DNA from 3 places in the Rhizobium fabae genome. Region 2 is predicted to be linked to each of the others. Evidence: predicted binding sites of a transcription regulator. Region 2 holds the regulator's gene; each other region holds the start of a gene.

Region 1 (10,410 bases), on a different contig from region 2:
CGCCGAGGCCATCGATGAGGCCGAGCTCGAGGCCGCGCGTGCCGCTCCAGAACAGGCCGGAAAAAACCGTCGCATCGTCCTTCAGTTTGCCGGCGCGACGCTCGCGCACCATCGATATGAAGACCTGGTGGATCTCGAGCTGCAGGCTCTTCAGGTACTCGATATCCTTCTCCTTTTCCGGCTGGAAAGGATCGAGGATCACCTTGTTTTCACCCGCCGTATAGACGCGGCGCTCGACGCCGATCTTTTTCAAGAGTTCGGGAAAGCCGAAGCCGCCGGAGACGACGCCGATCGAGCCGACGATCGAGGTGGCGTCGGCGATGATCTCGTCGCCGGCAAGGGCGATCATGTAACCACCGGAGGCGGCGACGTCCTCGACGAAAACAAGCACCTTCTTCTGCTTTTCGCGAGCGAGCTCGCGAATGCGGGTGAAGATCAGGCGCGACTGCACCGGCGAGCCGCCCGGCGAATTGATGGAGATGGCAACCGCCGGCGCGTCCTTCATGGCGAAGGCCTTTTCCAGGACCGGCGCGACATTGGCGAGATTGAGGGTCGGGCGGAACTGGCCGCCGCCGCTGATGATCGCGCCCTGCAGCCGGACGACCGGGATGGTGATGCCGTCCTTGCGGAACCATTTAGGCAGCAGCTTTCTCAAGAATCCGGCCATTTCCCATCCTTCGCTTCGGGTCGCACGATCGTCACCCATGTATGCGTTGGAACGCCAAACGCAATGGCCGTGTTCTGGAAATCACCGAGTTTGATTTTCCTGTTGCGAATGACTTGCATTATCATTCTAATCCGTCATAGTGCGCGGACGATAGAACAGGTGGAAATCGCATGGACGTCCTCAATCCGAATGCAAGAAGCGGCTGGCGGCACGAACGCGGAGAGGCATCGCTGTCCGATGTCTACCGCACCGTCGGAACCGGGCGTCCCAGCTCGAGGTGGCGAAGGGCCGCCGCCTTCGCCGGGCCGGGCTACATGGTGGCCGTTGGCTACATGGACCCCGGCAACTGGGCGACCTCGCTCGCCGGCGGCTCTAAATTTGGCTATGCGCTGCTGACCGTCGCCCTGCTTTCCAACCTGATGGCGATCGTGTTGCAATCGCTCTGCGCGCGCCTGGCGATCGCCTCCGGCCGTGATCTTGCGCAGGCCTGCCGCGACGCCTTTCCCAGATATGTTTCGGTGCCGCTCTGGGCTTTCGCCGAGATTGCCATCATCGCCACCGACATCGCCGAGGTGATCGGCACCGCGATCGGCCTCAACCTGCTGATGGGCATCCCCCTCGAACTCGGCGTGCTGATCACCGCGCTCGACGTCTTCGTGATCCTCTTCCTGCAGAAGCTCGGTTTCCGCTGGGTGGAAGCCTTCATCATCGCGCTGCTCGGCGTCATCGCGGTCTGCTTCGGCGTGCAGATCCTGCTTGCCGACCCGCAATGGGGCGCCGTCCTCACCGGCTTCTTCCCGACCACCGAAATCGTCAGCAATCCGGAGATGCTCTATCTGGCGCTTGGCATTCTCGGCGCGACCGTGATGCCGCACAATCTCTACCTCCACTCCGGCATCGTGCAGACGCGGGCCTATGGCCATACAGTGCCTGAGAAGAAGGAGGCGCTGACCTATGCGACGATCGACTCGACGGTCGCACTCTGTTTTGCGCTGCTGATCAACGCCTCTATTCTGATCCTGGCGGCGGCCGCCTTCAATGCGCATGGCAGGACCGATATCGTCGAACTCGGCGAGGCGCATTCGCTGCTGTCGCCGCTGCTGGGTCTTGCGATCGCGCCGACCTTGTTCGGCATTGCACTTCTCTGCTGCGGCCTCAACTCGACGGTGACGGCAACGCTTGCCGGCCAGATCGTCATGGAAGGCTTCCTGAAGATCAAGCTGAAGCCCTGGGTGCGCCGCCTGATCACCCGCGCCATCGCCATCGTGCCGGCGGCGATCGTCACCATCTGGTATGGCGACCAGGGCACGGCGCGGCTGCTGATCCTGACGCAGGTGGTGCTCAGCCTGCAGCTTTCCTTCGCCGTCTTCCCGCTTGTCATGTTCACCGCCAGCAAGGCCAAGATGGGCGAACTTGTGGCGCCGCGCTGGCTGAGCGGCATTGCTTACGTGATCGCGATTGTGATCGCTGTGCTGAACGTCAAGCTGCTCTCCGACTTCGTCACCGGCTAAAGCAATTTCAGCCTAGAGCCTGTCATAGGCCGCCCGGCCATTGTTGAAATCATCGACGAGAGGGGAGAACTTGTGGCTCCCCTCTTCGTGCATGATGAGCGGCGCGCGCAGCGACAGACGAGCCCTCGATCCCTTGATTGCGGTCACCAGGATGCGGACGGCGTTTTCACGCTCACGCGGATGAACGGCGGTGATCTCGATGCCGCCGAAGCGCCGGCCGCAGGCAGTAATGATCTCGGCGATCGATTGGGGCCTTGCGATCAGCGACAATTGCCCGCCCGGGATCATGATGGCGCCTGCGGTGCGGACCCAGCTTTCGAACAGGCCGTCGGTCATCGCATGGGCTTCGGCCTTCAGCGCATCCGGCGTGCGCCGGTCGCCGGCATCGTTGAAGGGCGGGTTCATGATGACGTGGTGGAAGCTCTCGTCGAGGAGGCCGGCCTCGTTGCGCGCCTTGGCGGTCAGCGTCACATCGGCCTCGACGACGCTGACGCGGCCGGCGACATGGGCATTGCCGGGCAGGAGGATGCTGCGGCGGGCATAATCGGCCATCTCGGCCGAGCGTTCGAATAGCACCACTTGCGTATCGGCAAGGCGCGAGGCGACGGCAAGGCCGGCTGCACCCGCACCGGCGCCGAGATCGGCGACCCGGACCGGACGGTCGTCGGCGACGAGAGCCGCAAGCAGCATCGCGTCCATGCCGGAGCGATGGCCCCTGCCCTTCGGCTGCAACAGATGGAAGGCGCCGCGATGGAAGGCATCGATGGTTTCGGCAGGCTTCCCGGTCATCAGGCGCTCACTTCTTCTCGCGCAATTCGCCGCCGAGACCGGCGTCGATCAGGATGCGGCGCGCCCGATCGGCCATGTCCTCATCCACCAGAAGACGACGCGGCAGCATGCCGAGCGAGCCCTCCAGCACGCTCATTCCCTGATCGGCGATGAAGCAGTGAATTCCCGCATCCTTCATCAAGCTCTCGGCAAAAGAGAGAAGAACAGGATCGTTGGCACGGATAAGTTCATGCATTTGCCGTCATTTTCCTTCCAATTTCGCCCAGCGCGACAATTCACCCCTTGCCGCGTCCACCGCCCCTTTCTATTGTCAGCTGTAATGAATGAACAGGAGTCCGGGTCGTTGGGCGTGGTCATACCGCTTGAAGAAAGCAAAAACAAACTGGCATCCATAAAGCCATTGGTCGATCTCACCAAGGCCGACATGGAGCGGGTGAACCAGCTCATTCTGTCCAAGGCCGGCTCCGACGTGCAGATGATCCCCGAGGTGGCGAACCATCTGATCTCATCCGGCGGCAAGCGGCTGCGGCCGATGCTGACGCTGGCTGCCGCCTCGCTGTTCGACTACAGGGGTGAAAACCACATCAAGCTCGCCACATCGGTCGAGTTTATGCACACGGCAACGTTGCTACATGACGACGTCGTTGACGAAAGCGACCTTCGCCGCGGCAAATCGACCGCGCGGATGATCTGGGGCAACCAGGCAAGCGTGCTGGTGGGCGATTTCCTGCTCGGCCAGGCCTTCCGCATGATGGTCGATGTAGGCTCGCTCGATGCGCTCGACGTCCTGTCTTCCGCGGCCTGCGTGATCGCCGAAGGCGAGGTTCTGCAGCTTTCCGTCGCCAAGAACATGGAGACGACCGAGGATGACTATCTCTCCGTCATCCGCGCCAAGACGGCGGCTCTGTTTGCGGCTGCCGCCGAAGTCGGGCCGATCGTCGCCGATGCCGGCAGATCCGGCCGAAACGCGCTGAAATCCTATGGCATGAATCTCGGCCTGGCCTTCCAGCTCGTCGACGACGCTCTTGATTACGGCGGCAAGGCGGCCGATCTCGGCAAGAATGTCGGCGATGATTTCCGCGAGGGCAAGATCACGCTGCCCGTCATCCTCGCCTATCGCCGCGGCACCGAAGACGAGCGCGCCTTCTGGCGCGATGCGATCGAGGCCGGCAATAGCACCGACGCCAACCTGGAAAAGGCGCTAGGGCTGATCACCAAATATGGCACGCTGGGCGACACCATCGGCCGTGCCGTCCATTATGGCACCATCGCGCGGGACGCACTTGCGCCGCTTCCCGATACGGTATGGAAATCCGCCCTGATGGAAGTGATCGATTTCTGCATCGAGCGCGTTAATTAATCGAACATCCTCGGTTGCAGTCTGATTTTCTTGCGGCGGCGCTTCAAAAAAGCCATCCTGTTATGAATCAGTGATCGCAACTGGTTTTGCGACCGGCACCATGGCCGGGACGCTCTCGAAGAAAGGTTTCCGAATGCGGCAGAGATTTGCCATCCGTCTTCTTACGAGCGCAGCGCTAGTGGCTGTCCTTTCGCTCGGCGGCGTCGGCGGCGTGAGTGCCGAGGATGCGGTCAAGGCCAGCGATGCCCCCAAAGCCGACAACTTCGATGCCGACAGCGTCACGACCTTCTCCGGCGCCTTCCTTGCCGCACGCACGGCCGATGTCGATCACGATTACGAAACAGCGATCGAGCTCTATAAGAAGGCGCTGCAGATCGAGCCCGGCAATCCGGAGATTCGCCAGCGACTGATGATCTCGCTGCTACTCAGCGGCGACATCAAAGAAGGCGTCAAATATGCCAACGACCTGAAGGGCGATCCTTCCGTCGAGCGCATCACCACGATCGTGCGCGGCATGGATGCGGTGCGCCGCGGCGACTACAAGACCGCCGAGGCCATCCTGAAATACAAGGGACCGAACGATCTCGACCGGATGATGAACGACCTCCTGCTTGCCTGGGCCCGCGTCGGCGCCGGCCGTGGCAAGGAAGCGCTCGCCATGGTCGAGAAGATGAAGGGACCGGATTGGTTCCGCATCTTCCAGAATTACAATGCCGGCGCGATTGCCATCGTCAGCGGCGACGTGAAATCCGCCCGCCAGCATCTGAACGATGCCGTGCTCGACAAGGAGGGGGGCGCGACGGCGCCCGACACCTTCATGCGCGCGGTGATGGCGCTTGCCCGCCTCGAAGCCACGCAGGGCAACAAGCAGAAGGCGCTCGACGCCGTTTCCGTCGGCGACAACCTGTTGCCGAACTATGCGCCGCTGAACGCGCTGCGCGACAGCATCGAGAAGGATGAGAAGCAGGAGCAGCAGGTCAAGACGGCGGAAGAAGGGGCTGCCGGCGTGCTCTTCTCCGTCGGCGGCGCGCTGAACCGCGACGGCGCTGAGGATATCGTCTCGCTTTACCTGCAGACGGCCAATGCGCTCGACCCGAACAGCGCCGATACGCTGGTATTACTCGGCGGCATTGCCGAGAAGCAGAACCAGATGGACCGCGCCATCGCGCTCTACAAGAAAGTGCCTGACAATTCACCGATGCGGCGCATCTCCGAGCTGCAGCTCGGCCTTGCCCTTGCCCAGGGCGGCAAGGTGGACGAGGCGCGCAAGCACCTGCAGGCTCTGATCGCTTCCGACCCGAAGGATATCCGCAGCTACCTCGCCTATGGCAGCGTGCTGTCCGATGCCAAGGACTACGAGGCGATGGCCACCAATTACGACAAGGCGGTCGAAGCGATCGGCCCCCTACCCGGCCGCGCCAACTGGAGCGTCTTCTTCCAGCGCGGCATTGCCTATGAGCGGCTGAAGAAGTGGGACCAGGCGGAACCGAACTTCCGCAAGGCGCTGGAACTCAATCCCGACCAACCGCAGGTGCTGAATTACCTCGGCTATTCCTGGATCGACATGAACCGTAATCTCGACGAAGGTCTCGGCATGATCAAGAAAGCCGTCGACCTTCGCCCCGACGACGGCTACATCATCGATTCACTGGGCTGGGCCTATTTCCGGCTCAATCGCTTCGACGATGCCGTCGAAGAGCTGGAGCGGGCGGCGCAGATCAAGGCCGGCGACGCGACGATCAACGACCATCTCGGCGATGCCTACTGGCGCGTCGGGCGCAAGCTCGAAGCCGTCTACCAGTGGAACCGGGCACTCAGCTCCGAGCCCGAGGCTGCCGAAATTCCGAAAATCAAGGACAAGATCGCCAACGGCCTGCCGGCCGGCAGCGACGATGCCAAGGCGGCCGACAAGAAGCAGCCTGACCCAGCACCCGTCACTCCGCCGCCGGTCGATAAGAAATCCTGACGGGCGGCCGCGTGCCTGAAGAAGGCTTGGCGGGTTCGAGATCAGAGAAATAGAGCATGATGCCGTCCGAAAACCACTCACACTTTTCGGCATCACGCTCTAGCGTCACCGAAGAAGCGCGCGCGAAGATCAACCTGGCCCTGCATGTGACGGGCCAGCGGTCGGATGGCTATCACCTGCTCGACATGCTGGTGACCTTCGCAGGTCATGGCGACCGCCTGAGTTTCGCGCCATCGCAGACCGATGCGTTCACTTTATCGGGCCGTTTCGCTGTAACGCTCGCCGGCGACGGCGGCACGAACCTGGTGCTGAAGGCGCGCGACCTGCTGCGCGAGGCGGTCGGCGCCCTCGCCTTCCCCGTCCGAATTCACTTGGAAAAGAACCTGCCGATCGCCTCCGGCATTGGCGGCGGCTCGGCCGATGCGGCGGCAGCGCTGCGCGGGCTGATGCGGCTCTGGGGCGCGACGCTGCCCAAGGAGACGCTCGCCGCGCTCGCGCTGAAACTCGGCGCCGACGTGCCGATGTGCCTGGAGAGCCGGCCGCTGATTGCCCGCGGCATCGGCGAAAAGATCGAACCGACGCCCGATCTGCCCGCCCTTGCCATGGTGCTTGCCAATCCGCTGAAAGGCGTCTCGACGCCCGACGTTTTCCGTCGGCTGACGACAAAGAACAATCCGGCCTTGACCCTGCCTCGGACTGGCGACTGGATTGCTGCGATCGCAGCTGCCCGCAACGACCTGGAGCCGCTGGCGCGCCAACTGGTGCCGGAAATCGGTGAAATCTCGGCCCTGTTGCAAGCCAGCGGCGCGCTCATGACCCGCATGTCCGGCTCCGGCGCCACCTGCTTCGGGATCTTTGCGAGCATGAGTGCGGCGGAAGAGGCCGCCGCGACCCTTCACGGCGAGCGGCCTGACTGGTATTTCCAAGCAACGGAAACGGTTTCGGGAGGCGCATAATGGCAAGTCTGAACGAAAAGCGGCCCTTCATCGCTGTCGGCATCGCGATTCTCACCATCTCGGACACCCGCACGGCTGAGACCGACAAATCAGGCGATACGCTGGCAGAGCGAATCTCCGAAGCAGGCCATCGGCTGGTTGACCGGGCGATCGTGCCCGATGATCGGGAAAAAATCGCCGCGCGGGTGAAGGCCTGGACTGACAGCAAAGACATAGACGTCGTCATCACCACTGGTGGCACCGGCTTTACCGGCCGCGATGTGACGCCCGAGGCGCTGGAGCCTTTGTTCGAAAAGCGGATGGAGGGCTTTTCCGCTATCTTCCACCGCATCTCCTACGAGAAAATCGGCACCGCGACGATCCAGTCGCGCGCCACGGCAGGCGTTGCCAATTCCACCTTTATCTTCGTGCTGCCGGGCTCGCCCGGCGCCTGCCGGGATGCCTGGGACGGCATTCTGAAAGGACAGCTCGACTATCGCAGCGCGCCGTGCAACTTCGTCGAGATCATGCCGCGGCTGGACGAGCACCTGAGACGCGGCGCAGCCAAGTAGACTGCCTGTTTTCGGTGCGCTGGGAATCACCGGCACCTCGCCTATGTGGCAATGCCCGGCAGAGCGGGCATCGTATCCCAGCTGTCACCCGACAGCAGGATGCAGCTCACGCCGTGAACATCCGTCACGATGAGTGTCCAGGTGCCGCTTTCGGCGGCATAGACCTCAAGAATCGCGTTCTGGTTGATCAGTCCGACTGCCGTGAGCTTTTCGGCGAAGTTCTTGTCCAGGAAATTGACGATTTCGGGTCGGCCTGCGCAACTGCGCATCGTCTGCGATGCTGCCGAATGCGGATGCGCGATCACCAATGTCGGCAATATGACGGCCAGCAGGCCGTAGATCATACCGCGTACCATGACGCACCTCCTTTCGCCGGGAACCCGGCAGAAGAGGAGATTTTCGCTGACCTGTTCTGCCGTTACCGGCATCCATGGCCTTCCGTTGCGAAGCGAGGCGCTTCGACGGCGCCATAAGGAAATTATAGCGCGAAATCGTATCGGGCGCCATCTTTACGCGCGACACCTACCGCGCGGTGCGGGCGACCCAGGATGGAATCAGTTCGCTCGAGAGCTTCCGCGGTTTCTGGCCCTTCACGAATTCGGCAAGCGGCATGCCGCTTTTGGCGATGGCGAGCGCCTGCTTCTTCGGCAGGAGAAAGCCGAGCTCCAACGGCGGCACTGTTCGGCCGACACGCTGGAAGAACGGGCGCCGGTAGCCGCGCGACGCGGTAAAGCGCGCCGGCAGCTTGTTCAGCGCCACATATTCGGCGATCTCATCGATCCAGCCCGCCTGGGGTCTCGCGCCGGGCTCGACGAAAAGCAGCCATTCGCCGCGGGCCGATCGGACGATGTCCTTGATATCCCATTCAGAATGGAAACGGCAGCCGGCCGCATCCGCCACCCTCGAGGTGCCGTCGCGCGAGCCATGATCGAGCACGATCACATCGCTCACAAGCCCCTCGACCGCGCCGGTTACCAATACCGACAGGGTCTGGGCAAGCTCGGATTCCTGATCCAGACATTCAAGAACAACTGTCAACATCGGCTATCTATAATGCGCCGCACAAATTTTTACCAGCAACGTTTCCCTCATTTTGTTCTTGCATTGTTCTCTTTTTGCCGATAGGAATTTAATCATCAAAACGGGCGGAGGCGATAGCTTCTCCGCCACGGGAGAATCCGATGAGAGAGCAGTCCCTGGCAGGGCAGGCCGCATTCGCGCCTGCCAATACGGCAGATATTGCCGATGCGATGATCGTGTCCTCCGGTCTCAGGATCGAAGTCGACCGCCGGCGCGGGCGCGGGGCCGGACTGAATCCGACAGGACGGTTCGAGGCATTGCAGCGGGAGACCTTCGACGACGGCTGGCAGAGCCTGGAAGAGCTTCCGCCTTTCAAGACGGAAGTGCAGGTCGAGAAGCCGCGCACGGCCATCACCCGCAACGAATCGCCCGATATTTCCTTCGACCGCTCGATCAATCCCTATCGCGGCTGCGAGCATGGCTGCATCTATTGCTTCGCCCGGCCGACCCACGCCTATATGGGGCTCTCCGCCGGTCTCGATTTCGAGACGAAGCTGTTTGCCAAGCCCGATGCGGCAAAACTGCTGGAGCGGGAGCTCGCCAAGCCGGGCTACAAAGTGCGGGTGATCGCAATCGGCACCAATACCGACCCCTATCAGCCGATCGAGAAGGAATGGCGCATCATGCGCGGAATCCTCGAGGTTCTGAACAAGGCGAACCATCCGGTGTCGATCGTCACCAAATCGGCGATGATCCTGCGTGACCTCGACATCCTGCAGGAGATGGCAAGCAAGAACCTGGTGCGCGTCGGCATTTCGGTGACGACGCTCGACCGCAAACTTGCCCGGACGATGGAGCCCCGCGCCGCCACGCCGCCGCGGCGCCTGGAGACGATCCGTGCGCTCGCGGAGGCAGGTATCCAGACGGCTGTGATGGCCGCTCCGCTCATCCCGGCGCTGAACGACCACGAGTTGGAGCGTATCCTCGAATCGGCCAAGGCTGTCGGCGCCGCGGAGGCAAGCTATGTCATCCTTCGGCTACCGCTCGAAGTCAGCCCGCTCTTTCGCGATTGGCTGCTGCAGCATTATCCGGACCGGTACCGGCATGTGATGTCGCTGGTGCGTTCGATGCGTGGCGGCAAGGACTACGATGCCGACTTCGGCAAGCGCATGAAGGGTGCGGGTCCCTATGCCTGGCAGATCGCGCGCCGGTTTGAAATGGCAGCCAGGCGTTTCGGCCTGACGCGACGCAGCGTGCCGCTGCGCGACGATCTGTTCGTGCCGCCCGATGGCAGCGGCGTGCAGCTGTCGCTACTCTAATTTTTCCAGCTTGCGCATCGCGTCTCAAGAAAACCGCCCTGTTTTCGAGCCCCGAGCGCAATTCCCGCGGATGGCCCTGACCGCCACCATCCGCCGGACCCAGTCCCCGGCCGCCGCCCTGATCCGGGGACTTGCGGGAAATCGGGTTGGCGTGCGAGTTTCAGCCGCATGAAACGTCGCACGCCACCCGATTCTCCCCTGCTTTTCGACACGGCTCCGCTCGTGCCGGACTTCCGCCTCGAACTGAAAGCCCGCAAGGCCGGGCATTGGC
Region 2 (10,410 bases):
GAATTTTGCTGACCTCATTGATCGGCGGTTTCTCGACCGCGCTGTTTTCCATCGAGCATTTCCATCGCCTGACCGCCTATGGGCTGCCGGCAAATCTCGCAGCCATGCCGGTGATCTCCTTTGTTGTCATGCCATTCGGCATGATCGCGATGCTGCTGATGCCCTTTGGCCTGGACGGTTGGGCATGGCAGGTCGCAGGCACTGGGCTCGATCTGGTGATCGCAATTGCAAACACGGTATCCGGCTGGGGCGGCAATGTAGACGTGGGCCGTTTGTCCGGTTGGTATTTCCCGACGGCTGTCTTCGGCTTTCTCTTGCTGACATTGCTCAAAACCCGCCTGCGGCACATTGGAACGGCAATCGTCGCGATTTCCACGCTGGCTGTCGTGATGCTGCCGTCAGAGGCGGCCCCCAACGTCACCATTGCCGAAGACGGCGGTCTGGTCGCTATCGTCGATGGCGAGACGATGGCTTCGAACCGCACGAAGCCACCAGCTTTTATCTTCGAACAATGGAAACGCGCGCTTGCCATCGAAGAACACCGCCAGCCGGTGATGGTTGGGATGAGCAACGCGCCTGCTGCGCCTCAAGGCAAAAGGCTGCAACTCTCGCCGGATCAGCAGAATGACGCCCGAGAGGCGATGAGACAGGCGATCGCCACCAACCCACCGTCACACTTTTCCTGCCTGAAGGCCGCCTGGTGCACCACCCTACTTGATAATGGAAAGACACTGACTGTCATCGACAATGTCGCCTATCTCGGACCGGCTTGTGATACAGCTGATATCGTCGTCACACCGGTCCGCTTGCGCTTTGACCGCTGCCGTTCCGGCGCGCTGCTCTTTACGGGCGAGACGCTGCGCAAGACAGGGGCGGTCGAGCTTCGCTTTACCGAAAGGGGGATCGAGGTTGCAACGGCATTCGACACATTGCTGCGACCTTGGATGCGCCACCGCGCCTATGATTGGCGCAGCGACAGCTTTGCAGATTCCGGCAAAGCTGATCTCAATGATAGCGGCGAATGAGCCCGACGAGTTTGCCCTGAACCTTGACGCGATCCGGCCCGAAGATACGGGTCTCGTATGCCGGGTTGGCCGCTTCCAGCGCGATCGAGGCGCCCTTGCGGCGGAAGCGCTTCAGCGTCGCTTCCTCGTCATCGACGAGGGCAACGACGATGTCGCCGGGACTGGCGGTGCTGCCGTTGCGGATGATCACGGTGTCGCCATCGAAGATGCCGGCATCGATCATCGAATCGCCCTTGACCTCCAGCGCATAATGTTCGCCGGAACCGAGCATGTCGGCCGGAACGGTGATGTCGTGCGTGTTGTTCTGGATCGCCGAGATCGGAACGCCGGCGGCGATTCGACCCATGACCGGTACGGAGATCGAGTTGCCGTTTTCGGCGACGGGCTTCACGGAAGCGGGAGGGGCGACCGGCTGGGGTTTGCCGAGACTGCCCTCGATGACGCTCGGCGAAAAGCCGCGCCGAGGCTGGATGCTGGGGCTATAGGCCTCCGGAAGCTTGATGACCTCGAGCGCGCGGGCCCGGTTCGGTAGGCGGCGAATGAAACCTCGTTCTTCGAGCGCCGTGATCAGGCGGTGGATGCCGGATTTGGAGGCGAGATCCAGGGCATCCTTCATTTCGTCGAAAGACGGAGGAACGCCGGATTCCTTCATGCGCTCATGAATGAAAAGGAGAAGCTCCTGTTGTTTGCGCGTGAGCATCGACGTCAGACCCCGTGATTGAAACAAATCCAGAACAGACACTATATGTTCCATATGTGTTCCGCAAGTAGCTAAATTTCCGTAAAACAGGAGGCAAAAAATTGCTTTGGAATGGCGACGAGACGGCAATTCAGAATTATTCGAGAATGTAGTCAGGTAATGCGTCATTCTTTGGCAACTGATAGTTGCATGGCGGCCTGCCTAGCAAAGTTTGGCGATGACACACCTTTGCGGTCGAGCATATTTCGGTTCGTGAAGGATAGGAAGCGGACTGGAATATCGCCTGCTGAACCTTCCGGGACGATCCCACTTGATTGCTCAAGCCGCGCATTCTCAGAGAGGAAGCTTTTCAGGCAAAAGCGACGTGAAAGAAATCGCGGAGAACCACCGAGACCTTTTCGGGATCCTCCCAGTGCGGGTTATGTCCAAATCCTTCCATCAGGACCGATTGTGCTTTCGAGAGCGCATCTTCGAGCGCCAGCCGGTGACCCGCGTCGAACAGCGCATCCTCGCTACCACCGATGCAAAGCACGGGCATTCTGACCTGTGCCGCGGCCTCCGTCAGATCGAGTGTGGAAAAACAGGCCAGAATACCATGCCAGATCTCTGCCGAAATGGCTGCTGCCTCACGGCTGATCGGGGCGAGGAAACTTGGATCGACTGGATGCGGGCAGGCGTGCCAGAGATCGAAAAATGGATCGCCGGGATCGATCGGATCGCAAAGCCCAAGGATTCCGTCCGTGACTGGATCGCGCTGCGGAAAGGCCGGGCGCACCGTGCCGGAAATCGTGACCAGTGCGACAACAACGTCGGGCAGCCGGGCAGTAAGGTCGATACCGATCATGGCTCCCATCGAATGGCCAATGACCGCGAAGCGCTCAACAGAGAGAGCCGCCATCAGCGCAACGATGGCATCGGTGAAATCCGCGACGGTCATGCCTGCCCCGACCACGGAGCCTCCATGGCCGGGCAAATCCGGGATGATAAGTCGGTAGCCGCAAAGCCACGGCTCCAATAGCGAAAAGCTACGGCTGGAATCCGAGTAGCCGTGCAGCAGCAGTAGCGTCGGCCCCGAACCACCGGTATCAATATATGCGAGTGACTGCCCCTCAGTAAGGGGCAGCATGCGCTTGCGGGCCGTCCAGCCGTTTTGATCGACGACACTCATCAAAAACGGGCTCACAGCGCGAGCTTAGCTTTCACAGCCTCAAGCCCCGGTTTGCCGTCGAGGGTCGTCACACCATCCAGCCAGGCATCGAGACGTCGCGGTTCGCTGACGATGGCTTTCAGGCCAGCCTCCTCCGGAGCCAGCCCATCCGCCATGAGATAACCCATGCCTCTGTTTTCGAAATCGACGTCGAAAGTCAGGTTTTGCAGCAGTTTTGCGACGTTGGGGCATTCCTGAAGGTAACCCTTGCGTACCTGCGTCGAGACCGTGGCTGCGCCGAAATCCGGTCCGTAGAACTTGTCCCCACCGGTCAGGTATTTGATATCCAGCTCGGTATTCATCGGATGCGGCGCCCAACCCTGGAAGACTATGAAGGCTTTGTTCTTTGCGTGGCGTTTGACCTCGGCGAGCATGCCCTGTTCGCTGGATTCGACAACATCCCAGCCGGAAAGACCGAGCGTCTGATCCTGGACCGCGTCCAGCATCAACTGGTTCGAGCCAGGCTCGATGCCGTAGAGCTTCTTTTCGAACTGATCGGGGAATTTCTGCAGGTCGGCGAAATCTTTGACGCCGGCGTCCCAGACGTAGGTCGGGACGGCAAAGGTGTATTTCGCGCCCTTCAGATTGGTCACGACGTTCTCAACTGAGCCGTCCTCCTTGTAGGGCTTGTAGTAGGCGACCATGGCAGGGTCCCAATAGCCAAGAAAGACGTCGAGATCCTTGTTTTTCAAGCTGAGATAGATGACGTCGATGCCGAGCAGCGAGCTTCGCGGCTCGTATCCCAGGGCCTTCAAAAGAGTGAGGCCGACGCCAGTGGTGAAGGCGAGATCGTTCCAGCCGGGCTCTGCCATGCGGATCACTTTGCAGCTTTCCGGATCGGCGGCGAAAGCCGGCATGGCTACGGCACTGAGGAGTATGGAAAGAACGCCTGTCTTCAGATGCTGAATCATTGCATGTCCCCTTTTATTGACCTTTGGGTTATTTAATTGTCCCATAGGTCAATAATTGATCTTTACGGAAGAATTGTCAATGATGGAGACAAGATGAACGGGCACGAGCATGAAACTGACTAAGATCAGCGCGATCCGGCGCAAGGAGCTACGACAGGCGGCCTTCGAGGTGCTGCAGCAAGAAGGCATGGCGGGCGCGACGTTGGAGAAGGTGGCCGCCCATGCCGGTGCCTCCAAAGGCATCGTGCTGCACTATTTTCGAAGCAAGCAGGAGCTCTTCGAGCATGCGATGCGCGAGGCGAATCTTTCACTCAGTGAAGCGGTGAACGCTCGGCTGAAACAGGCGACGACGCCTCGCGAGCGACTGGAGGCGATCATCGAAGGCAATTTCGAGGAGCGTTTCTTCCGACCTTCTATCTGCCACGCCTGGCTTTCTCTTTGCGCCGAGGTTCCGCGCGAGCCGCAGCTCGCCCGCATCCAGAAGGTGATCCATGCCCGCATGCGTTCCAACCTGATGTCGGCGCTGGTCCATCTTCTGCCACGTGCCGAATGCGAGGCCGTGGCGCTGGCGATCACAGCGCTGATCGATGGGCTCTGGCTGCGGGCCGGCTTGCAATCGGAAGGCCTGACCCGAGATATAGCCCTCAATCAGATGCGCGAATATTTGAAATACCGCATCCCACGCTGAATCGGTGCTGGGCGCGCTAGGTGAGGCAAGCGCCTAGCGGTGGCTAAGCAAATCTCCTTGGTGTGAACATGATGCACGGCCTACAAGAGCATCGGCTGCGGCGTTGTAGGATCAAATCTTGCATTCGTTGCGTCCGCTCGACTTGTCTTGGTAGAGGGCCAAGTCGGCCTTGTAGCAAGTTTTCGACTTCGCCGGATTGGCAGGCAGGCCTTGCCTAGAAGGCAGTGGTGTCACACATCTCTGCCGTGTCAGGGAGGGTTTCATGAACGCGCATTCCGCCAAACCGCATCCGCTGGATCATGTCGTGCTGTCCGTCGTCAATATCGATCTGGCGCGCGAGAGGCTCGGCAAGCTCGGCTTCACCGTCGCTGCCGATGCGCGCCATCCCTTCGGAACGGAGAATGCCTGCGTCTTCTTTGCCGACAAGACCTATCTGGAGCCGCTCGGGATTGCGAGCGTTGAGGAGAGCGAGGCGTCGGCACGGCGCGGCAACGTCTTCACCGCCCGCAACCGGGCCTTCCGCTTTCGTTGCGGCGAGGAGGGGCTTTCGGCGGTGGCCTTCGCCACCAAGGATGCTGGTTTCGATCATCGGAATTTTGTCGGCAACGGATCGAGCGCCGGCGAGATGCTGCAGTTCAGCCGGCCGATGACGATGCCTGATGGTTCGGAGAGTATTGCCGGCTTCAAGCTGGCTTTTGCCGGCGATCTGCGCGCGCCCGATTTCTTCCTTTTCGCCGTCGAACGCGTCAATCCGCTGCCGTCGGACCGCAGTGTGCTGGAGGCGCATGCCAATGGCGTGACCGGCATTGCCGAGGTGGCGCTCTGTGCGCCGGAGCCCGCCGCATTCTCCGCCTATGTCAACCTCGCGGTGGCGCAATCGGCTGTGGAGAAGACGGGTTTCGGCGTCAATATCGCAGCGTCGAATGCCAAAATCAGCCTGATGACGCCGGAAGGGCTGGAAGCCTATTTCGAGATTGCCGTCTCAGCGGCCGAGCGCGGCCTGCGCGGTCGGGCGATCCTCTTCAATGTCAGCGATCTTGCCGTGACAGAAGCGCATTTGGCTGCTAACGGGGTGACCTATACGCGCAAGAACAATCGCATTCTGGTGAAGCCCGCGCCCGGCCAGGGCGCGCTCTTCGCCTTCGAGGAAACACGATGAGCACGAATACCAATTCCGAAGTCAAGATCGGCCAAGGCGACGGCCAGGTCACCTTTTCCAATACCGGCCGTCTCTCGCTGATCGCCGGCCCCTGCCAGATGGAGAGCCGCGACCATGCCTTCATGGTGGCAGGCACGCTGAAGGAGCTTTGCGGAAAGCTTGGCATCGGCCTTGTCTACAAGAGCTCCTTTGACAAGGCGAACCGCACGTCACTCTCGGCTGAACGCGGCATCGGGCTTGAAAAGGGCATGGAGGTCTTTGCCGACCTGAAGAAGGAATTCGGCTTTCCCGTCATCACCGACGTCCATACCGCCGAGCAATGCGCGGAGGTGGCAAAGACCGTCGATGTCCTGCAGATCCCGGCCTTTCTCTGCCGCCAGACCGACCTTCTCATCGCCGCCGCCAAGACCGGCCGCGTCGTCAACGTCAAGAAGGGCCAGTTCCTCGCCCCCTGGGATATGAAGAACGTCCTGAAGAAGCTCAACGCCAGCGGCAATCCGAATGTGCTTCTGTGCGAGCGCGGCGCTTCCTTCGGCTACAACACACTGGTCTCCGACATGCGTTCGCTGCCGATCATGGCGGCGATGGGTGCGCCTGTGATTTTCGATGCGACCCATTCCGTGGCGCAGCCGGGCGGGCAGGGCGATTCCTCCGGTGGTCAGCGGGAATTCGTCGAAACGCTGGCGCGCGCGGCGGTGGCCGCCGGCATTGCGGGCGTCTTCCTCGAAACCCATCAGGATCCGGACAATGCGCCTTCCGACGGACCGAACATGGTCTATCTCAAGGACATGCCGCGGCTCCTCGAAAAGCTCCTTGCCTTCGACGCCGTCGCCAAGAGCTGACAGTCAAAAGCCTGACATGATCGTGCTATAGCCACGATTGGATACGCAATCGAAGGTGCCCATTGCAGCATTGTAATTTGCGCACCTTCGATTAAGACAGGTTCCGAACGACTTATCACCCACCCGAGCAGGAAGAACCCATGACTGCAATCACCGATATCATTGCCCGCGAGATTCTCGATAGCCGTGGCAACCCCACCGTCGAAGTCGATGTCTATCTCGAAGACGGCAGCATGGGCCGCGCGGCGGTTCCCTCGGGCGCTTCGACGGGCGCGCATGAGGCGGTCGAGCTGCGCGACGGCGGCAAGCGCTACCTCGGCAAGGGCGTCCAGAAGGCGGTTGATGCCGCCAACACCGAGATCTTCGACGCGATCGGCGGCATCGATGCCGAAAACCAGATCCAGATCGACAATATCATGATCGAGCTGGACGGCACGCCGAACAAGTCGCGTCTCGGCGCCAACGCCATCCTCGGCGTGTCGCTCGCAGTCGCCAAGGCTGCCGCCCAGGCCTCCGGCCTGCCGCTCTACCGTTATGTCGGCGGCGCTTCCGCGAGCCTGCTGCCGGTGCCGATGATGAACATCATCAACGGCGGCGCCCATGCCGACAATCCGATCGATTTCCAGGAATTCATGATCCTGCCGGTCGGCGCCGATACGATCGCCGAAGCCGTGCGCATGGGTTCGGAAGTCTTCCATACGCTGCGCAAGGAACTTGCGGCACAGGGCCACAACACCAATGTCGGCGACGAAGGCGGTTTCGCACCAGGCCTGAAGAGCGCGCCCGAGGCCCTCGACTTCATCATGAAGTCGGTCGAGAAAGCCGGCTACAAGCCGGGTGAAGACATCTACCTCGGCCTCGACTGCGCCTCGACGGAATTCTTCAAAGACGGCAAGTACGTTCTCGAAGGTGAAGGCCGCACGCTCGAATCGGGCGCCATGGCCGAATATCTGGCCGAACTCGCCGCCAAGTACCCGATCATCTCGATCGAAGACGGCATGGCCGAAGACGACTGGGATGGCTGGAAGACCCTGACCGACCTTACCGGCAAGAAGACCCAACTCGTCGGCGACGATCTCTTCGTCACCAACTCCGCCCGTCTTCGCGACGGCATCCGCATGGGCGTCGCCAACTCGATCCTCGTCAAGGTCAACCAGATCGGCTCGCTGACGGAAACGCTCGACGCGGTCAACACGGCGCACAAGGCAGCCTACACCGCCGTCATGTCGCATCGCTCCGGCGAAACGGAAGATTCGACCATCGCCGATCTCGCGGTCGCCACCAACTGCGGCCAGATCAAGACCGGCTCGCTGTCGCGTTCCGACCGTCTTGCCAAGTACAACCAGCTGATCCGCATCGAGGAAGGCCTCGGTCCCCAGGCCCAGTACGCCGGCCGCTCGATCATCCGCGGCTGATCGAATCTGATTTTCAAAAGTTTGACCCGCGCCGTCCATCGGCGCGGGTTTTTTGTTGCTCTTTTTTAGAGTCAACGAACGGTTAATCTCTGCGCGGTAGATTGAACGAATTGGTAATGCGTTCAAGAGCATGCGTGTATGTGGACAAAGCATCATAAGAAGAGAAGAATCGGTCGCTTCGTCATTCCGGCCATGACGGTCGCCTTCCTTTCCTACTTCGGCTATCATTGCATCCATGGCGATTACGGCTTGCGCGCCACGGAGGCGTTCGAGCATCAGCGTATCGCGCGCGAAAAAGAGCTTGCAGTCCTGAAGGCGAAGCGCGAACATCTGGAAAGTCAGGTCGCGCTGCTCAGCGACGGCTCGCTCGACAAGGACATGCTGGACGAAAAGGCGCGTTACCAGCTTAATATGTCGCGCGCAGACGAGATCGTCATATTCAATCACTATTCAAATTAACTGGAATTAGGTTAATTCTAATTCTCATATGTATTTCAATGATTTAACTCAGAATATGAGCCATGCAATTATGGCATTGCTGTGGTCATATTTCTTCCCTATGGTACGCGGCACCGAGAACCGACAAACCATAGGGAGGGTTGAATGGCGCCGCGAAAGACCGCGACGGTTTCCAGCCGCAAGACAGCAGCAAAACCTACAGCGAAAGCATCGAATGGCGGCCCGGTAGCCGACTTCGACCGCGATGAGGAGCTCAAGGCCTATCGCGAGATGCTGCTGATCCGCCGCTTCGAGGAGAAGGCCGGTCAGCTTTACGGCATGGGTTTCATCGGCGGTTTTTGCCATCTCTACATCGGTCAGGAAGCTGTTGTCGTCGGCATGCAGATGGCGCAGAAGGAAGGTGACCAGGTCATCACCGCCTATCGCGACCACGGCCATATGCTGGCGACCGGCATGGAAGCGCGCGGCGTCATGGCGGAGCTGACGGGCCGCCGCAGCGGCTATTCCCACGGGAAGGGCGGCTCGATGCACATGTTCTCGAAAGAAAAGCATTTCTACGGCGGCCACGGCATCGTTGGCGCCCAGGTCTCGCTCGGAACCGGTCTTGCCTTCGCAAACCGTTACCGCGGCAACGATAATGTCTCCGTCGCCTATTTCGGTGATGGCGCCGCCAACCAGGGCCAGGTCTACGAGAGTTTCAACATGGCGGCTCTCTGGAAGCTGCCGATCGTTTATATCGTTGAAAACAACCGTTACGCCATGGGCACTTCGACCGCGCGCGCCACTGCGCAATCGAACTATTCGCTCCGTGGATCCGGCTTCGGCATCCCCGGCATCCAGGTCGATGGCATGGACGTTCGCGCCGTCAAGGCGGCTGCCGACGAGGCGTTCGAACATTGCCGCTCGGGCAAGGGGCCGATCATTCTCGAAATGCTGACCTATCGCTATCGCGGTCACTCCATGTCCGATCCGGCGAAGTATCGCTCCAAGGACGAAGTGCAGAAGATGCGCTCCGAGCACGACCCGATCGAGCAGGTGAAGGCACGCCTCATCGAAAAGGGCTGGGCTTCCGAAGACGATCTGAAGGCGATCGACAAGGATGTCCGCGATATCGTTGCCGACAGCGCCGACTTCGCCCAGGCCGATCCGGAGCCGGATGCATCCGAGCTCTACACCGACATTCTGCTCTAATCGGGGAGGGAACCCATGCCTATCGATATCCTCATGCCCGCCCTCTCTCCGACGATGGAAGAAGGCACGCTGTCCAAATGGCTGAAACAGGAAGGTGACAAGGTCGTTTCCGGCGACGTGATCGCCGAAATCGAAACCGACAAGGCGACGATGGAAGTCGAAGCCGTCGACGAAGGCGTCATCGGCAAGCTGCTGGTCAACGCCGGCACCGAAGGCGTCAAGGTCAACACCAAGATCGCCGTGCTGCTGCAGGACGGCGAGTCGGCCGATGCGATTTCCGCCGCTCCGGCTGCCTCGCAGCCGGCTCCGGCCGCCGCGGCACCCATTGCCCAGGAAGAGAAGCCGACGGCAGCGTCGGCTTCCGCCCCGGTCCCGGCCGAGCCGAAGGCATTTGTGCCGAACGATCCGGAAATTCCTGCCGGTACGGAAATGGTGTCAATGACGGTGCGCGAAGCGCTCCGCGATGCCATGGCCGAAGAAATGCGCGCCGATGACAATGTCTTCGTCATGGGCGAGGAAGTTGCCGAATATCAGGGCGCCTACAAGGTCACCCAGGGTCTTCTGCAGGAATTCGGCGCTCGCCGCGTTATCGACACGCCAATTACCGAACACGGCTTTGCCGGCGTCGGCGTAGGCGCCGCAATGGCCGGCCTTCGCCCGATCGTCGAATTCATGACTTTCAACTTCGCCATGCAGGCGATCGACCACATCATCAACTCGGCCGCCAAGACGCTCTATATGTCCGGCGGCCAGATGGGCGCTCCGATCGTCTTCCGCGGCCCGAACGGTGCGGCGGCTCGCGTCGGCGCCCAG
Region 3 (10,410 bases), on a different contig from region 2:
CTCCGTGCTGGAAAAGCAGAAATACCACGAATCCAATCTCTACTCGGCCGCGCCGATGCCCTTCATGCAAAGGCTGACCTGGTCCGGCATCGCGTTGCACGAGTCGAATTCCGTGCCGCGTTATCCCGCCTCGCACGGCTGCGTGCGCATGCCAGGCGCCTTCGCTAAAATGCTCTACGGAATGACGGAGACCGGCGTCCCCGTCATCATCAGCGACGGCGAACTTGTGCCGCAGCCGATCGACCACCCCACCCTTTTCCATCCGGACACGCCGGCGGCGATGCCGCTGCTTTCGGATGTCGAACTGCGGCCATCCATGCCCGACAGCCCGCAAAAACCGGTGCAAGTGGCGATGAACGACACGGCTGCGATACCGATGCCGATGGCGCCGGTAGCAGTGTCCGAGGCCGAGCCGTCCGAGCCGATCAGCATGCTCGTCACGCGGCGGACGCTGCGCGAGACGGTGATCGACATCCAGATGCTTCTCAACCAACTCGGCTTTGCCGCCGGCGATCCGGATGGGTTGCTCGGCGCGTCGACCGTGCAGGCGATCAATACCTTCAAGACGCTGCGGCCGGCGGAATTTGCCGGCGACAGAAGCTTGGTCTCCGACACGCTCCTCAAGTCCGTCTATGCGGCCGCTGGCAAAGGCGAGCCGCCGAACGGCGTCATCATGGTGCGGCAGGCCTTCAAGCCGATCTTCGAAGCGCCGGTGACGATCGCCGATCCGGGCCTGGCGCTCGGCACGCATTTTCTGACCCTGCATGCAGTCGATGAAAGGGCCGGCACGGCGGACTGGCTCGGCGTCACGCTGGCGAATAATCTCTCGCGCGAGACGATGAAGCGGCTCGGGATCACCAATCAGGAAAGCTCGATCGTCATGGGCAAACCGATTGCCCGCTCGCTCAGCCGCATCGTGATCCCAGAGGAGACCCGCCGCAGGATCGACGCGCTGATCGCGCCCGGCTCAACGCTGACGATCTCCGATACCGGCCTCGGCTCCGAGACCGGCGAAGGCACGGATTTCATCACAATTACCCGGGGGTGATCTCGATCAACCTGGGTGATCAGACGAGTTCGACATCCACGACGCCGGGGGCGGCGCGAAGTGCGGCGGCGATCTCCGGCGTGATGCGGTATTTCTCCGCCAGTGCCACTTCCACCTCGCGTTTGCCCTCCTCCTTGATGACGATGAAGGAAACCAGGCCGTCGCCCTTGGCATTCAGATGGCCGGCAACCATCCGCAGCGGCCCGGAATCGCGGACATAGACGCGCAGTGCCTTCTGCATCTGCAGCGATTTTTCCTCCAGCGACTGGATCGTCTGGATGCGCAGGCCGATGCCTTCCGGCCGCTCCTCGCCCGTCGCGGTCAGCAGGAAGGATTTTCCCGACTCGAGCACGTCGCGATACTGGTTCAGCATCTCCGAAAACAGCACAGCCTCAAACTGGCCCGATGAATCCGAGAAAACGATGATGCCCATCTTGTTGCCGGTGCGAGTCTTGCGCTCCTGTTTCGAGATGACGGTGCCGGCGAGGCGCGCATTGGCAGCGCCCTGCTTGATGGCTTGGGAAAACTCGGCAAAGGTCTGCACGCGCATTTTCTGGAGGATGTTGTTGTAGGAATCGAGCGGGTGGGCTGTGAGATAGAAGCCCAGCACCTGGAATTCCTTCAACAGCCGCTCGGAAGCAAGCCAAGGTGAATAAGGCGGCAAGGAGATCTTCTCCGGGCCTGAGGTCAGCGTACTGCCGAAAATGTCCGATTGGCCGCTGAGCTTGTTCTCCTGGGCGCGCTGGGCATAGCCGAGAATGCGGTCGAGGCCGGCTGCAAGCTGGGCGCGGTCCAGCGCAAAACAATCGAAAGCGCCGGCATAGATCAGGCTTTCCAAGACACGGCGGTTCACCTGGCGCGGATCGATCCGCAGGCAGAAATCCTCGATGCTGGCAAAGGGCTTATCGCCGCGCACCTCGACGATGTGGTCGACGGCGGATTCGCCGACCCCCTTGAGGGCTGCAAGCGCGTAGTAGATCCGGTTGTCGCCGGTCTCGAATTGGCGGAAGGAGGTCTGGACGGAGGGCGCGATGACTTCAATGCCGAGGCGCTTGGCATCCTGGCGGAAGTCGTTGACCTTTTCGGTGTTGGACATATCGAGCGTCATCGAGGCGGCCAGGAACTCGACCGGATAATGCGCCTTCATATAGGCCGTCTGATAGGAGACGATGGCGTAGGCGGCCGCGTGCGACTTGTTGAAGCCGTAGTTTGCGAACTTCGCGAGCAGTTCGAAGATATTATCTGCCTGCGGCTTGGACACGCCGTTCTTGACGGCGCCAACAACGAAACGTTCGCGCTGCTGGTCCATTTCGGCCTTGATCTTCTTACCCATGGCGCGGCGCAGAAGATCGGCCTCGCCGAGCGAATAGCCCGACAGGACCTGGGCGATCTGCATCACCTGTTCCTGGTAGACGATGACGCCCTGGGTTTCCTTAAGGAGATGGTCGATCATCGGATGGATCGATTCCAGCTCTTCGTCGCCATGCTTGCGGGCATTGTAGGTCGGGATGTTTTCCATCGGACCCGGACGATAGAGGGCGACCAGCGCGATGATGTCCTCGATGCAGTCCGGCTTCATGCCGATCAGCGCCTTGCGCATGCCGGCACTTTCAACCTGGAACACGCCGACCGTCTCGCCGCGCGAGAGCATCTCATAGGTCTTCTTGTCGTCGAGCGGGATCTTGGCAAGGTCGACCTCGATGCCGCGCTTCTTGCAGAAGTCAACGGCGACCTTGAGCACGGTCAGCGTCTTCAGACCAAGGAAGTCGAATTTGACGAGGCCGGCCTGCTCCACCCACTTCATATTGAACTGGGTGACCGGCATGTCGGAGCGCGGATCGCGATACATCGGCACCAGCTTCGACAGCGGGCGGTCGCCGATCACGATGCCGGCAGCGTGGGTCGAGGCGTGGCGGTAGAGGCCTTCGATCTTCTGGGCGATATCCAGAAGGCGGGCAACAACCGGCTCCTTGGCTGCCTCTTCCTGCAGCTTCGGCTCCTCCTCGATCGCCTTGGAAAGCGGCGTCGGATTGGCCGGATTGTTCGGTACGAGTTTGCAGATCTTGTCGACCTGGCCGTAGGGCATTTCCAGCACGCGGCCGACATCGCGCAGCGCGGCGCGCGCCTGCAGCGAACCGAAGGTGATGATCTGCGCCACCTGCTCGCGGCCATATTTGGCCTGGACGTAGCGGATCACCTCTTCGCGGCGATCCTGGCAAAAGTCGATGTCGAAGTCCGGCATCGAGACGCGTTCCGGATTGAGGAAGCGTTCGAAGAGTAGCGAGAAGCGCAGCGGATCGACGTCGGTGATCGTCAGCGCATAGGCGACCAGCGAACCCGCGCCCGAGCCACGGCCCGGGCCGACGGGAATATCATGCTGCTTGGCCCATTTGATGAAGTCGGCAACGATCAGGAAGTAGCCGGGAAAGCGCATGCGCTCGATGACGCTGAGTTCGAAATCCAGCCGCTCGCGATAGTCCTTTTCCTCGTAGCCCGGCGACATGCCGAGTGTCGAAAGCCGCATATCAAGCCCATCGACCGCCTGGCGGCGCAATTCGCTCGCCTCGGCGCGTTCGGCCTCCTCGGCATCGTCGGTGGCGCCGGTGAAGCGCGGCAGGATCGGCTTTCGCGTCTTCAGCACGAAGGAGCAACGCCTGGCGATCTCGATCGTGTTTTCCAACGCTTCCGGCAGATCGGCGAAGAGCTTGGCCATCTCGGCCCGGCTTTTCAGGTAATGATCCGGGGTCAGGCGAAAGCGGCTATCGTCCGAGACGATGGCATTGTGGGCCACCGCCATCAGCGCATCATGGGCGTCGTAATCGTCCCGCGTCGGGAAGAAGGCTTCGTTGGTTGCAACCAGCGGCAGGTCGTGGGCATAGGCGAGCCCGACGATCTTCTGCTCGTGCCGTTTGTCGTAGGTGCCATGCCGCTGCAACTCGACATAGAGCCTGTCGCCAAAGAGACGCTTCAGCGCGAGCAGCCGAGCTTCCGCCTGCGCGGAATGACCTTCCTTGATTGCCACGTCGACCGGCCCGGTCAGGGCGCCGGTCAATGCAATCAGCCCTTCCGTGCCGGCCTCCTCAAGCCATGAGGCGCTGATATGGACGGCCTGGTTGCTTTCGCCACCGAGATAGGCGCGGCTGACGAGATCGACGAGCCGTTCGTAGCCGGCATCCGTCGCAGCGAGAAGAACGATCGACGGCAGTTTGATCAGCGCCTGCTGGCCACCGCGCTTTTCCGTTTCCAGCCCGTCTTCCATATCGATCGAAAGCTGGCAGCCGATGATCGGCTGCAGGCCTTCGTCCATCGCCTTCTGGGAAAATTCCAGCGCGACAAACAGATTGTTGGTGTCGGTGATCGCGATCGCCGGCTGGCTGTCGCCGGTCGCTTTGTAGAGGATCTTCTTCAGCGGCAGGGCGCCCTCGAGAAGCGAATAGGCGGAATGGACCCTCAGGTGGACGAAGCCCGGCGTGCCGCCGATCGCCTCACCCGTTGAACCCTTTGCCGTATCCGCCATGACATGCCTTCCCAATCGACCGAATGAATCGGACGCATTGTCGGCATAGAGGGAGATGATGTCCAGAAGAAGTCCCGCGTCCGAACCGCGTGACTGCCATGCGATCCCCTGAAAACTTTAGATCGCCATGACGATGAGCGAAAAGCTGGCAACGAACATTGCGATGGAGGTGAATGCTGCGATATCACGGATCATGTCAGTCATTTGGCTCTCCTTACTCGTTATGTTTTCACTTTGTTCCATTTATGTTCGCATGTCAACAGGAATCTTTTCCTCATAACTTGCGTTTAAGAAATCTCGTTCGCGATGCGCCGAATCGGTCTTGCCTCGACGCCTCCCTTGAGCATGCCCGCGCGACCGGCCCTGCATTCAGACCCGAAGAGGATCGTCGCAGATCGTTCAAAGGCCGAGCCAATTCCCACAGGCGGTTAAGCGATTCCTGCTGTTTTGTTCTTCTTATGTTCCGATTTCCCTGCTATATCGCTACCAGATCAGTCAGGAGGAGACGGTAGTGCTCGACACCAGGATGCTGAACGAATTCATCGTAGAGGCCAAGGCCGCGACCTATGTCGGCGGTGGTGTGCCCCGCCTACCCTGCCGGCCGGGTGCTCACGATATCGGGTACGATCGCGGCGGCTGGCGCTATCTCGACAGCTATTTCGGCGGCACCGATTTTGCCGGACAGGAGGTGGTTTGGTTTGCCGACGAACCCGTCTGGGCGATGAACTATTTCGGCTGCGTCGTCGCGCCTGACCTCATCGATGGCAGCGCGGCCGGAGCGGTGATCAAGGCGGCGCTTTCAGCAATGTATCGCGAAGGCCGGTTTCTTGGCGGAATGGAATTCGAGCATGCGTTCGGCCGCTATATCGATCGCAGCGAAGGCGGTTGCGAGCGATTCAGCGGCAGCGAATGCATCATGGTCGACGGCCGAAAGGCCTATGCTCTCGATTATCGCGGCGGCCTGATCATCCCGTGACCGCCGCTCAGAAATCGACGATCTTGCCGTCGGAGATCGTCACGCGCCGATCCATGCGGCGGGCGAGCTCGTGATTGTGGGTGGCGATGAGGGCCGCAAGGCCGGACTGGCGCACCAGTGCCTCCAGCGCGTCGAAGACATAGCTTGCCGTTTCCGGGTCGAGATTGCCTGTGGGCTCGTCGGCAAGCAGCAAGGTCGGGGCATTGGCGACGGCGCGGGCGATTGCAACGCGTTGCTGTTCGCCGCCGGATAGCTCGCCCGGACGATGCGAGCCGCGATGGCCGATGCGCATGTAATCGAGAAGCTGACCTGCCCGCTCTCCGGCTTCCTTCCAGGAAAGCCCGGCGATCAGCTGCGGCATCATGATGTTTTCGAGCGCCGAGAATTCCGGCAGCAGATGGTGGAACTGGTAGACGAAGCCGATCTCGTTGCGGCGGATCGCGGTGCGTTTCTCGTCGCTAAGGCCGTCACAGGCATGCCCGTTGATGTTGACTTCACCGCCGTCTGGATGCTCCAGCAGGCCGGCAACGTGCAGCAGTGTCGACTTGCCGGTGCCAGAGGGAGCGACGAGAGCGACGATCTCGCCCTTCGACATCGAAAAATCCGCGCCCTTCAGGATCGAGAGCAGCGTATTGCCCTGCCCGTAATGGCGCTCGACGCCGGTAAGCTTGAGAACGACGTTGCGTTTCATGAAGGCGGCATTCCTTATTCGTAGCGCAGGGCCTGCACCGGATCGAGCCTGGAGGCGCGCCAGGCCGGGAAAATGGTCGCAATGAAGGAGAGTGTCAGCGCCATGACGACGATCGACATCGTTTCGCTGAAATCCATTTCGGCCGGCAGTTGGCTGAGGAAATAGACCTGCGGATTGAAGAGAACGGTGCCTGATACCCAGGAGAAGAATTGGCGGACGGATTCGATGTTGACGCAGACGAGAACACCGAGCAACACACCGCCAATGGTACCGACAATGCCGATCGCCGCCCCTGTCATGAAGAAGATGCGCATGATCGCGCCGGCGCTGGCGCCCATGGTGCGCAGAATGGCGATGTCGCTGCCCTTGTCCTTCACCAGCATGATGAGGCCGGAGATGATGTTCAGCGCCGCGACGAGCACGATCAGCGTCAGGATCATGAACATGACGTTGCGCTCGACCTGGAGTGCGGAGAAGAAGGTCTGGTTGCGCTGGCGCCAGTCGGTGAGGTTGATCTGGCGGCCGGCCGCCTCCACTACCTTGGGCCTCAGATTGTCTATATCGTCGGGGTTGTCGACGAAGAGTTCGATCGACTGCACCAACCCCTCGGCGTTGAAATAGAGCTGCGCCTCCTCCAGCGGCATGAAGATGATAGAGGAGTCGTATTCCGACATGCCGATCTGGAAGAGTCCGGAAATCTTGTAGGACTTGACGCGCGGGCTGACGCCCATTGGCGTAATATCACCATCTGGCGACGTCAGCGTAATAAGGTCGCCGACGCTAAGACCCAACTGGTCGGCCATGCGCGTGCCGATCAGCACGCCCTGGCCGGAGGCAAAGCCTACCATGTCGCCCGGTTTGATATTCTCAGAAACCGCTTTGAGCTTGGTCAGGTCCTCCGCGCGGACGCCGCGCACCAGCGCGCCGGTGCTGCCGCCCGCCTGGGCGGAGGCAAGTACCTGGCCCTCCACCAACGGCAGCGCCATCTTGACGCCGGGCACAGCGGCGAGCCTGCTGGCGAGGTCAGGATAATCGGTGAACGGGCCATCGGACGGTTGGACGACCATGTGGCCGTTGATGCCGAGGATGCGCGAGACGAGTTCGGTGCGGAAGCCGTTCATGACGGCCATGACGATGATCAGCGTCGCAACGCCGAGCATGATGCCGACGAAGGAGAAGCCAGCGATCACCGATATGAAGGCCTCCTTGCGGCGGGCGCGCAGATAGCGCCACGCCACGAGGCGTTCGAAGGTGGAAAATGGCCTGCCAGCCGGACCCAAGCCGGATTTTGAACTCCGGTCCACTGCTGCCTCTGCCATTTCGCCTCCGTTTCCTTAAGCCACGAACCTGTTGATCGCCGCTTCGATGGTCATCGTTTCGCGGGCGCCAGTCTTGCGGTCCTTCACTTCAACTTCGCCGTTCGCGACCGCGCGCGGGCCGGCGATGATCTGGACGGGCACGCCGATCAGGTCGGCGGTCGCGAATTTCGTGCCGGCCCGATCGTCGGTATCGTCATAGAGCACATCCTTGCCGGCCTTGGTCAGCGCGGCATAGATCAGTTCGCATGTATCGTCGCAGGCCTGATCGCCCGCCTTCATGTTGATCACCACGATATCGAAGGGCGCGACCGAAGCCGGCCAGATGATTCCGTTGTCGTCATGCGATGCTTCGATGATGGCGGGAACAAGGCGTGACGGGCCGATACCGTAGGAACCCATGTGAACGAAGTGTTCCTTGCCGTCAGGCCCCTGCACTTTCGCGCCCATCGGCTCGGAATATTTCGTGCCGAAATAGAAGATGTGGCCGACCTCGATTCCGCGCGCCGAAAGGCGATCGCCTTCGGGAACGGCGTTGAAAGCCGCCTCGTCGTGCATTTCCGAGGTCGCAGCATAAAGCGAAGTCCACTTGTCGAAGATCGCCTTCAGGCCCTCGACGCTGTCGAAATCGGTGCTCTCGGCGGGAATGTCGAAATCGACGAAGTCCTTGTGGCAGAAAACCTCGGACTCGCCGGTATCGGCGAGGATGATGAATTCATGGCTGAGATTGCCGCCGATCGGACCGGTATCGGCGCGCATCGGGATGGCGCGCAGGCCGAGCCGGTCGAATGTTCTGAGGTAGGCAGCAAACATCTTGTTATAGGAATGCTCCGCCCCTTCGCGTGTCAGATCGAAGGAATAGGCGTCCTTCATCATGAACTCGCGCGAACGCATGGTGCCGAAGCGCGGACGGATTTCGTCACGGAACTTCAGCTGGATGTGATAGAGATTGAGCGGCAGGTCCTTATAGGATTTGACGGAAGAGCGGAAAATATCCGTCACCATCTCCTCGTTCGTCGGGCCGTAGAGCATCGGCCGGTCCTGACGGTCCTTGATGCGCAGCATTTCCTTGCCATAGGCGTCGTAGCGGCCGCTTTCCTGCCAGAGCTCGGCCGACTGCAGGGTCGGCATGGAAAGCTCGATGGCGCCGGCGCGGTTCTGCTCCTGGCGGATAATGTTGTTGACCTTGTCCAGCACCTTCTTGCCCAACGGTAGCCAGGAATAGATGCCCTGCGACTGCTGACGGATCATGCCGGCGCGCAGCATCAGCCGATGGGAGACGATTTCCGCCTCCTTGGGGTTTTCCTTGAGGATGGGCATGAAAAAGCGGGACAGACGCATGGCGGATTCCGAGCAGTTGAGATCCCGCCGGCGAGCGGAATCGAAGACAATTGTTAATGTCGGGAGCGTTCATAGCCGCTTCGCGGCAGGAAGGAAACCCGCAACGGACGTTGGCAACCTCCCCGAAGCGCATGTTCGCACCCGCAAAATGAAAGGGCGTGAAAAAGCGCGTGTTTATAAGGACTTGAACGAAAATCTTGTCAACAGAAAAATTTTGCTAGGGTGTAGCAAAAATGCAAAAAAAGGTAATGACAAAGCCCAATGTTTGAGCTAGCTTTAGCTTACAAAACAGGCAGGGAAGTTAATTCTTGCCAAATTCGCGGTCAAGTCTTGGGAGGATCAGATCTTAGGCGCGCTCGTCGCAGCCCCGGCAACGGTTACAGATCACGCGATACTTAAAACAAGGCTTTTAGCCTTGTTTTTTTTTGGTTTTTTGGCTTCCATCTCATTCGAAAAACAAGCTGCCTTCCGTAAGGGGATGGGCCTTGTTCCGTTAGGCAAGCTCTTTGCCGCAAAAGCGTGACGCCAGTATGACAGAATTCGGCGTAGCGAATTTACATCTGCCCAAAGTTTGAGCAAAAGCTACCTCTTAGTAGAAGCTCGGCCCGAGTTGTGGAAGGGCATCGAAGCCCCAGCCGAAATAGGTGTCGGAAACATACCAGAGGCCGTAGATTGCAGCCGAAATCAGCGTCGTCAGCGAAAAGACGAAAGCCGCGCGAAACCGGGTGGGCGCGCTCGGAACGGTGCCAAGCACGATGTCATTATCCTCGGCCTGGGTGCGCAGCCCGATCGGCAGGACCGCAAAAAGCGTGAGCCACCAGATAATGAAATAGACGGCAAATCCCTGGAGAAAAATCTGAAGCATCATGTTTTCCGTTAATGCCACATCGGCACTTCCGCGTCCTTATACGGCGGAACGGCGGACAACTCAAAGCCGGCGGGAGGTTTAGCCCCTTTTGGGTCACTCTGCCGCAGCCCGGTTCAGGCCTGTTCGAGCTCGATCAGCGTGCCGAAGAAATCCTTCGGATGAAGAAACAGCACCGGCTTGCCATGCGCACCGGTCTTCGGCTGGCCGTCACCGAGCACCCTTGCGCCCGCCTCGACCAGCCGGTCGCGGGCGAGAAGGATGTCATCCACCTCGTAGCAGATATGGTGCATGCCCCCCGACGGGTTCTTTTCGAGGAAGGCCGCGATCGGGGAGGTGTCACCCAGTGGCTGCAGCAATTCGACCTTGGTGTTCGGCAATTCGACGAAAACGACGGTAACGCCGTGCTCCGGCAAAGCCTGTGGCGGCGACACCGCAGCTCCCAGCGTATCGCGATAGGCCGCCGTCGCCGCGGCAAGGTCGGGAACCGCGATGGCGATATGGTTCACCCGGCCGAGCATGGTCAGACCTTGGTGACAAACGCGGTGACGACAGGCTTCTTGCCCCAGGCCTGGTTCGCGGCCGCACGAACGGCGCGGCGCACGGCCTCCTGCAGCATGTCGAGATCCTTGCGGCGGGCGCGCGGAATGCTTTCG

Evidence for each region. The regulator LexA, encoded in region 2, represses DNA repair genes until DNA is damaged. The targets are predictions, from matches to a motif close to TGTTCNNNNTGTGTTCNG.
Region 1: EFB14_RS15520 (PA0069 family radical SAM protein) is a predicted target of LexA. The motif match lies at 8,895-8,912, and genes of this name have one in related genera.
Region 3: dnaE (DNA polymerase III subunit alpha) is a predicted target of LexA. The motif match lies at 4,801-4,818, and genes of this name have one in related genera.

Annotation. Positions count from the first base shown of each region.
Region 1 covers NZ_ML133650.1:399,025-409,434, forward strand. Annotated here, with positions in the region: gene EFB14_RS15470 (S49 family peptidase) at 1-667, opposite strand, end outside; gene EFB14_RS15475 (Nramp family divalent metal transporter) at 838-2,178, shown strand; gene EFB14_RS15480 (tRNA1(Val) (adenine(37)-N6)-methyltransferase) at 2,191-2,967, opposite strand; gene EFB14_RS15485 (putative signal transducing protein) at 2,975-3,202, opposite strand; gene EFB14_RS15490 (polyprenyl synthetase family protein) at 3,311-4,327, shown strand; gene EFB14_RS15495 (tetratricopeptide repeat protein) at 4,461-6,293, shown strand; gene EFB14_RS15500 (4-(cytidine 5'-diphospho)-2-C-methyl-D-erythritol kinase) at 6,350-7,249, shown strand; gene moaB (molybdenum cofactor biosynthesis protein B) at 7,249-7,800, shown strand; gene EFB14_RS15510 (hypothetical protein) at 7,842-8,156, opposite strand; gene EFB14_RS15515 (glycosyltransferase family 2 protein) at 8,323-8,841, opposite strand; gene EFB14_RS15520 (PA0069 family radical SAM protein) at 8,982-10,139, shown strand; gene EFB14_RS15525 (ribonuclease HII) at 10,308-10,410, shown strand, end outside.
Region 2 covers NZ_ML133646.1:445,346-455,755, reverse strand. Annotated here, with positions in the region: gene EFB14_RS05325 (ComEC/Rec2 family competence protein) at 1-1,025, shown strand, start outside; gene lexA (transcriptional repressor LexA) at 1,006-1,725, opposite strand; gene EFB14_RS05315 (alpha/beta fold hydrolase) at 2,075-2,893, opposite strand; gene choX (choline ABC transporter substrate-binding protein) at 2,905-3,843, opposite strand; gene betI (choline-binding transcriptional repressor BetI) at 3,953-4,531, shown strand; gene EFB14_RS05300 (VOC family protein) at 4,794-5,690, shown strand; gene kdsA (3-deoxy-8-phosphooctulonate synthase) at 5,687-6,532, shown strand; gene eno (phosphopyruvate hydratase) at 6,673-7,947, shown strand; gene EFB14_RS05285 (FtsB family cell division protein) at 8,086-8,406, shown strand; gene pdhA (pyruvate dehydrogenase (acetyl-transferring) E1 component subunit alpha) at 8,551-9,597, shown strand; gene EFB14_RS05275 (pyruvate dehydrogenase complex E1 component subunit beta) at 9,613-10,410, shown strand, end outside.
Region 3 covers NZ_ML133658.1:90,040-100,449, reverse strand. Annotated here, with positions in the region: gene EFB14_RS26005 (L,D-transpeptidase family protein) at 1-1,048, shown strand, start outside; gene dnaE (DNA polymerase III subunit alpha) at 1,068-4,565, opposite strand; gene EFB14_RS25995 (DUF5680 domain-containing protein) at 5,077-5,541, shown strand; gene EFB14_RS25990 (ABC transporter ATP-binding protein) at 5,549-6,232, opposite strand; gene EFB14_RS25985 (lipoprotein-releasing ABC transporter permease subunit) at 6,247-7,551, opposite strand; gene proS (proline--tRNA ligase) at 7,567-8,889, opposite strand; gene EFB14_RS33040 (hypothetical protein) at 8,888-9,163, shown strand; gene EFB14_RS25975 (DUF1467 family protein) at 9,479-9,754, opposite strand; gene mce (methylmalonyl-CoA epimerase) at 9,871-10,275, opposite strand; gene EFB14_RS25965 (ribonuclease J) at 10,278-10,410, opposite strand, start outside.